One region of the Shewanella sp. MR-4 genome, then DNA from elsewhere that is predicted to be linked to it. Evidence: riboswitches for the same ligand, from Rfam matches in the RefSeq annotation. Region 1 holds a riboswitch; the other holds the start of a gene.
What was found. A riboswitch is a leader RNA that binds a small molecule or an ion and turns the genes downstream of it on or off. The one in region 1 is predicted to bind cobalamin.
Positions count from the first base shown of each region.

Region 2: another riboswitch for cobalamin. It lies ahead of SHEWMR4_RS17270 (TonB-dependent receptor); the one in region 1 lies ahead of SHEWMR4_RS04365 (ABC transporter ATP-binding protein).

Region 1 is NC_008321.1:992,481-996,172, reverse strand. Features, by position in the region: gene SHEWMR4_RS04370 (FecCD family ABC transporter permease) at 1-337, opposite strand, end outside; gene SHEWMR4_RS04365 (ABC transporter ATP-binding protein) at 334-1,299, opposite strand; cobalamin riboswitch at 1,432-1,591, opposite strand; gene SHEWMR4_RS04360 (histidine phosphatase family protein) at 1,772-2,494, opposite strand; gene metH (methionine synthase) at 2,705-3,692, shown strand, end outside.
Region 2 is NC_008321.1:3,941,129-3,944,820, forward strand. Features, by position in the region: gene SHEWMR4_RS17265 (HDOD domain-containing protein) at 1-651, opposite strand, end outside; gene SHEWMR4_RS17270 (TonB-dependent receptor) at 930-2,891, opposite strand; cobalamin riboswitch at 3,000-3,231, opposite strand; gene SHEWMR4_RS17275 (hypothetical protein) at 3,357-3,692, opposite strand, start outside.

The sequences.
Region 1 (3,692 bases):
TACGGGTCACGGTTTGCAGCACGCTCCCCGCCAAAGACAGCCCTGCCCCCGCCACAAAGGCGAGTAAAATCCGTGGCAGTCGCAGCTCCATCACAATCCGCTCTGTCATGCTGCTGGAGCTCACGGCCTCATCAGCCATAAACAGCTGACTAAGTTTATTGATAAACACATGCAGCACATCTAAAAAGCTAATGTTTGCCGCGCCAAAACTCGCGGCAGCGATGGGGGTGAGCAGGGCAAAGCCCGCCAAGCCTAAAATCAGCCATTGCTGGCGGGTGAGCGGCGTAAAAATGTGGCTAAAAAAATTCATGGTCACCAATTTGAGTGTGTCTATCATGGCGTGGGTTCAACGCTATGCTTGTGCAAGGCCGCGTTAGGCGCCCCGGGGTTATGACAGGCGCAGGCCACAGGAGGTAACGCTTGAGCCGAAACTGGGTGGGAGTCACTCGCTGCGTCCGCAGTATCGCTCTTAGGCTTTTGATAACCATAAAAGTAATTAATCAAGGGGTTACCATGCTGTGGATGGGGCGTCACTTGGGCGCATACTCCAAACACTTCGGCGATACGTTCTTCGGTTAACACCTGAGCCGGCGTGCCCATGGCACTCACCAGCCCTTTATCCAGTAGCAATAAGTGGTCGCACAGGGCGCTGGCTAAATTCAGGTCATGAATCGAGGCGATGACGCTGATCCCAAGGCTTCGCACTAGCTCTAAGATTTGAATTTGATAGCGGATATCGAGGTGATTTGTCGGCTCATCTAAAATCAATAACTGCGGCTGCTGCACTATGGCACGGGCGATCAGGGCGCGCTGCTTCTCACCGCCCGATAATCGATCGTATTGCTGATGCACTTTATGACTCAGGCCGACCTTGTCCAGCGCCTTGGCAATCTTGTCACTGTCTTCGCTGGAATGGCTATCAAACATCCCCTTATGGGGCGTGAGTCCCATGGCAACCAATTGCTCTGTGGTCATATCGAAATATTGCGGCGTATCCTGCTGCACCACCGCCACTTTACAGGCAAACGCCTTGGGCGACAGTTCGCTAATATCCTGCGAAAACAGGCTGATATGCCCTTTAGCAGGGCGAATAAAGCGGTATAAACAGCGCAGCAAACTGGATTTACCCGCGCCATTGGGGCCAATCAGCCCGAGCATTTCCCCCTTCGGCAGGGCAAAGCTTATCTCCGAGAGAATGGTTTTTCCCTCAATCGCCCAGCTCAATTGGCTCACTTGAAGTGCCATATTGGCGGAAGTCGCAGCGGGCGCTAAGGGCGCAAGGCTCGATGTGGAATGCATCACTAACGATTGCTCCCACATGGATATTGATTGGTGTTATTTGTGCCTGCCGCCGCTTGGGCCAACAGGGCGAAACTCATTAATGTCATCTTCTGCTCCCTCGAGTTACCCGCTCGAGAACTAAGGCTGCACGCAGCGAAAACAGAAATAGGCAGGTATCCTGACTCGTAGGTAAGAAGCAAAATGCTTCGACTACTCACAGTTGCGGGTACAGTTCGGGCTACTGACGGGCAGCTCCCCGATTCCCTATTATGTTTGGGTTATCCGGCGCGCTTAAATACTGTTGCCTTTAAGCAATAGCACTCAATCGCACAAAATTCCTAACACCTATTTCTGCGACCTTTGAGCTTAACGTACTGGGTTCGTTATCTGGCTCAAACGTCAGGGAAAAGCATTATCCTATATCTTGCTCATTAGGCAATGCTGTTTAAATCAGAAAATTTTCATCATACCGATGGCAGATGCGTTTAAGCTACTCACAGTGGCCCGAGGGCCAGTCTAAACGCCAGTATCTTTTACCTTGCTCATCCTCGAGGACATTAATCGTCACCACCGCCGCCACGGGTAAGGCGAGCTGACTGTAAAAACCTAAGGTTTTCACCGCCCCAAGCGCCCTTGACATCAAATGGCGAATAACCCCGCCGTGGGTCACTACCCAGATATTGGCCGCGGGTGCATTGGCATTAAACTCGCCGTGGGCCTGTTCATCATCCATCGCCAGCAGGGCAAACTCTTTATCGAGGATTTGTTCTATCGCCCCATCGACTCGGGCTTCGAAACTTGCCATGGCTTCGCCATTGGGCGGCGTCACCTCCCAGGGATTCTGCCAATAGGCCGCCATCCGCTCGCCGTCGCGTTGATATAAGTCATCGAGCAGGCAACCATCCCAATCGCCGAAGGCTATTTCCTGTAACTCCTCCAGCAAGTTGACCTTCAGCGGCAAAGGCGCGGGCGCATCTAAACTCATGCCCACGGACGCACTCGAATGCAGCTCAGCCGCAAAGGCCTTGGCAAACTCGGCGCAGCGCCTTGAGGTCGAGCTATAAATGCCGTGGCACACAGTCGCCTGCGCCTCCACCGCCGCCGACATCTGCCGCCAGCCCTTGTCGCTCAGTGGCACATCGACTCGGCCACGTAAAATCGCCCCGCCCTCGCATTCTCCATGGCGTAACAGTAATAACCTGAGCTGCTTCATCTGATCTTTCCTTTTATCGTTTTTATCTGGGTTATCTCGCCTATGCTATACCAACTTTAGCCTTGCCCTGACAATCCGATGTCGCGTATTATGGACGTCTATACGTATAAATGTCCAAAACATAACGAACGACATTCAATAATAAAATGCAATTTGTCACCCGATTGCGTACTTTGGACTCAACTTAGCTGTAGTAAAGGTAATCATTTTATGGCGATATCTCTCCATCGAGCCAGCCAAACACTGGCAGACATTCGCAACCAGTTGTCAAAGCGCATTCTGATTTTAGACGGCGCTATGGGCACTATGATCCAAGGCTACAAGCTGGAAGAAGCCGATTACCGTGGCGAGCGTTTCAAGGATTGGCATACCGACGTTAAGGGCAATAACGATTTGTTAGTGCTCACGCAGCCACACATCATCAAACAAATTCACATCGACTACCTATTAGCCGGTTCCGATATTATTGAAACCAACACCTTTAACGCCACCACTATCGCCATGGCCGACTACGACATGCAGTCACTGTCCGCCGAAATTAACCGTGAAGGTGCGCGCCTCGCCCGTGAGGCCTGTGACGAAATCGAAAAGGCCACGGGGAAACCCCGTTATGTTGCCGGTGTGTTAGGGCCCACTAACCGCACTTGCTCTATCAGTCCCGATGTTAACGATCCCGGATATCGCAATATCCACTTCGATGAGTTAGTAACCGCTTACTGCGAATCGACCCGCGCCTTAATTGAGGGCGGCGCCGATATCATTATGGTCGAGACCATCTTCGATACCTTAAACGCTAAGGCCGCCTTATTTGCTATCGAAACCGTGTTCGATGAACTCTTTGGGGCAAATTCGCCAGCACGTTTGCCTGTAATGATCTCTGGCACTATTACCGATGCCTCGGGCCGAACCCTGACCGGACAAACCACCGAAGCCTTTTATAACTCCCTTCGCCATATCAAGCCCTTGTCCATCGGCCTTAACTGTGCCCTCGGCCCTAAGGAGCTGCGCCCTTACGTCGAAGAACTGTCTCGCATCGCCGAATGTTATGTCTCGGCGCACCCTAACGCGGGTCTACCAAACGAGTTTGGCGGTTACGATGAAACCCCAGAGGATATGGCGAGCGTTATCCAAGAATGGGCCCGTGAAGGCATGCTCAACATTATCGGCGGCTGCTGTGGTAGCACGCCCGAGCATATTA
Region 2 (3,692 bases), 1.8 Mb from region 1:
CTGGCGCAGATTGTGGGCGATCATAAACTCTTGGCGCAGATCCTGATCGAGATCTAAAGCCTCAAAGGCTTCGATGGTTAAGGTCTGCTGCTGATTATCAATCAATGACTTAATCACGCTTAACGGGAAAGATTGCTCAGAGCTGGCATTTAAGTAAGCAAAGGCGGTTAAGGCAATGATTTGCCCGAATACACTAAACAGCGCCAAGGTTTGTACTTCATCGGGGTCAACATCGACATCCGGCATATCGACTAGGCTGTCGACCGCATCGGTAGCGATATTTTCCGTGAGTTTCCAATAACCTTGTACCAACTTCTTATAGGGTTGGGGCAATTCATCGAGGCGTTCTTTCAAATAGAAGGTGAAGGCATAACGATAAATATTGACCTGGCCTAAACGGATTAGGGCGTCTTTTAAGGAGCGAGATTTAGGATTTACTACACCTGAAGCCTGCGCCGAATTACTGCGCATCAACATGTGGGCAGCTAATGCGGGATCGCTCGAAATAATATCGATCACATTACGAATGTCGCCTTCGGCTAGGATCGCTTTTTTGAGTGGAATTAAGATCCCACGGCGACCGATCACTTGCTCTTCATTCGCTATGATGGCTCTCACTTGAGTAAAAACCTGTTGCTCAAGATCTGTCATAAGACACTTTACACCTGTTAATTAGCTATAAGATGATTCGAATACCGCTCACATCATACCCAAACTACAAAGAATTTCAGCCCTAAGTCGTAGAATAATTGTGACAATGCGTTATATGCAGTGATCTACAGCACAAGCAACGACTTAACTCATCTCAAAATAGGCTGAACCTATAAAGAATACACCGAGAAGATAGATTTTTCTCTGCGCATCCCCAAACAACAGAAATAATAAAGCCAGACTGAGTCTGGCTTTAAAGATTCACTATTGAACCGAGCTTAGAAACGATAGCCTAAGGTAAAGCGAATATCACGGCCTCGGCCTGAGTAATAGCTATCACCCCAAATGCCACCGTAGTAACCCGAGCTAACATACTCTTTATCAAACAGGTTATCGATACGCAGGCTCGCTAACCAAGCATCACGGGTATAGTTAAGGGCTAGATTACCTAAGACATAGCTAGATAATTTATCGCCTTCGTTGCCGTTATCGCCTTCAATAAAACGATCGCCCGTGTAAATCGCCTCGGCAAATACTTGGAAATGCTCGGCAAAATCCATGCTGACATAACCGCGTCCCGTATGTTCAGCCACCCAAGACAATTGCTTGCCATCATTCACCCCGTCGGTAAATTCGGCATCGATATAGTTATATTCCAAGCCTAAGGTGAGGGCTTGAGTGACCTGCCAATCCCAATCGGCACTCGCGCCATAGCGGCGTGAAGCATCGGCATTGACGTTGGCGCCTTGGAAACTGCCACCAACTGGTTTTTCAGCACTCGGATCGAAGACGATTTCATCTTCTAAATCGAGGCGATATAGGCTGACGCGTAGGCTTTGGCTCGCCACAGTCCAATCCCAACCTGCCTCATAGGAACGGCCTGTCTGCGGCTTTAAGCCATACACATCTTTCGGGGTGTAGGCTTGCTCATCGACCTTAGCAAAGCGGAAGTTTTCATCGCCACGCAGATAGAATCTGTGCTCGGCGCTCGGACGGTAATTTAAACCGAACTCGAATGCGGTCGCATCTTCATCTAAATCGATGCCGTTTGGATACACATTGCCATCGACCAGATCGTCGGTCACCCGCGCATAACGGCCACCCACCACATAGCTTAAGGTGTGGCTTAATGGCACAGTGGCTTGCAGGTAAGCACTTTGCATTTCCTGCACGTTGCTGCGCGCCATAGAGTCAAACTCGGCCTTACCGCGGCTGATATCCAAACCAGTGACTAGGTTTAGCTCACCTTGACGGGTGCTGTAATTAGCGAGTGCTTTAGGGCTAAACATCAGCAGCGAGCGAGTATTTTGGCTACCCGCGCCCCAGTTTAATGAGGTCACTAAGGTATCGCTGTAATCCAGATCCGCCGCTAACGCCCAGTTTTGGTTTAGCTGATGCTGATAACCGCTGCGCGCAGCAGTCGTCATCTCATGAACATATTCGCTACTATTGAAAGATTGGCGTGGATCGTCCTTGAACTGATCCACCGTCAACGAGCCAGGATTTTCGCGATCATCATCGTAATAGCTAGTTTCAACGAAGAAAGAATCTGTGGCGGTTTTATATTGAATACGGCCAAGGATAGAACCCGTTTCATTGGCATTGTGCTTGCGATAGTTATCGCCTTGGTTGTAGCTACCGGTCAGGAAATAGTGCCAATCTTTATTGATGGCGCCCGACACATCGCCGCGACCTTCATAGGTATTAAAGCTGCCGCCGGATAATTGCACGCTGCCGCCCGTATTCTCAGGTGACTTAGTCACAATGTTGATCACCCCGCCTACCGCTTGGTCACCATAGAGCACGCCCGCACTGCCCGATAAAATTTCGACACGCTCAATTAAATTGAGTGGAATGGCATTCAGGCTAGGGGCGGCGATATCGATGTTATTTAAGCGACGACCATCGAGCAAAATCAAGGTGTTGTTAACGGCGGTGCTGGCGCTAAAGCCGCGCATCGCGAAGCTAGTACCAATGTTATTGTCGGACAGCTGAATACCACTTTGACCACGTAACACTTCGGTCAAGCTGGTTGCGCCACTCTGCTCAATCGCAGCGGCATCAATCACATTCACATTGGCGGCAATATTTAAGGGGGTCTTGTCTGAACGGCCAATCACGACGATATGCTCATCGACTTTGGCAACGCTGGCATCATCGGCCGCCACGGCGGGGGCGATAACAGAAAAACTGCAAAGGCTGCCGATCAGCAGCGCGATTTTTGTTGGATGTGTTCCCATTTTACCTTTAACTCCTGCAAGGAAAACGGGGCATTGGCGCCACGATACCGTTGATTCAGTAACAAATACTGACAGTCACTATCGCATTTTGAGATCTGCCCACCGAAATCTCAAAAACACCTTTAGGGCCGGTCTCCGGACTTAGGCTATGTTAATCCAAGCAATAGAAGGACTAACTCGAAACTGACCTTTCACATTGCTTATCGGGTTCTTCTTGAACGCCTAGCGAATGCGGTCGTCTCTCACCTTTTACCGTTGCGGGGGCAGTGCCAGAATTTCACTGGCTTCCCGATTATCTCGCGACGAATGCATCGCAAGCACCACAGAAGGTTGACTAAAAATAGGTTCAGAGGGCGAAAAACCAGTTAACGCCCAATAAGGCTCGTGGCATATCAAGCCTGAGCGCGCGCATTATAGACGTCTATACGGATGAAAGTCCATGTTCATCCGTCTGTCGACTGATAACTACTTTAATGAATAGGGCGCTAAGCCTGAAATAAAGTCGGCACTATTAGCCGCCTGCAAGGGAGGTTTATCGGCAGAAAACACATCGCCACGCATCGATTTATGCAGTAAATACAAGTCCTTGTTACCACTTACCACGGTATAGTAACCAATTTCGCCCTGGGGATTTGAGGTAAAGGCACTGGGATTAAACTGAGTCGCGCCATGGACATGCGGCATTGTGGTACATCCGAGAATAGCCTGAAAGCCTTCGTGACCATCCACTTGGGTATCACCCAATTTCTGATAGACCACTTCACCGTCACAGGCGGCTTGATATGACTCGGCCATCGCATC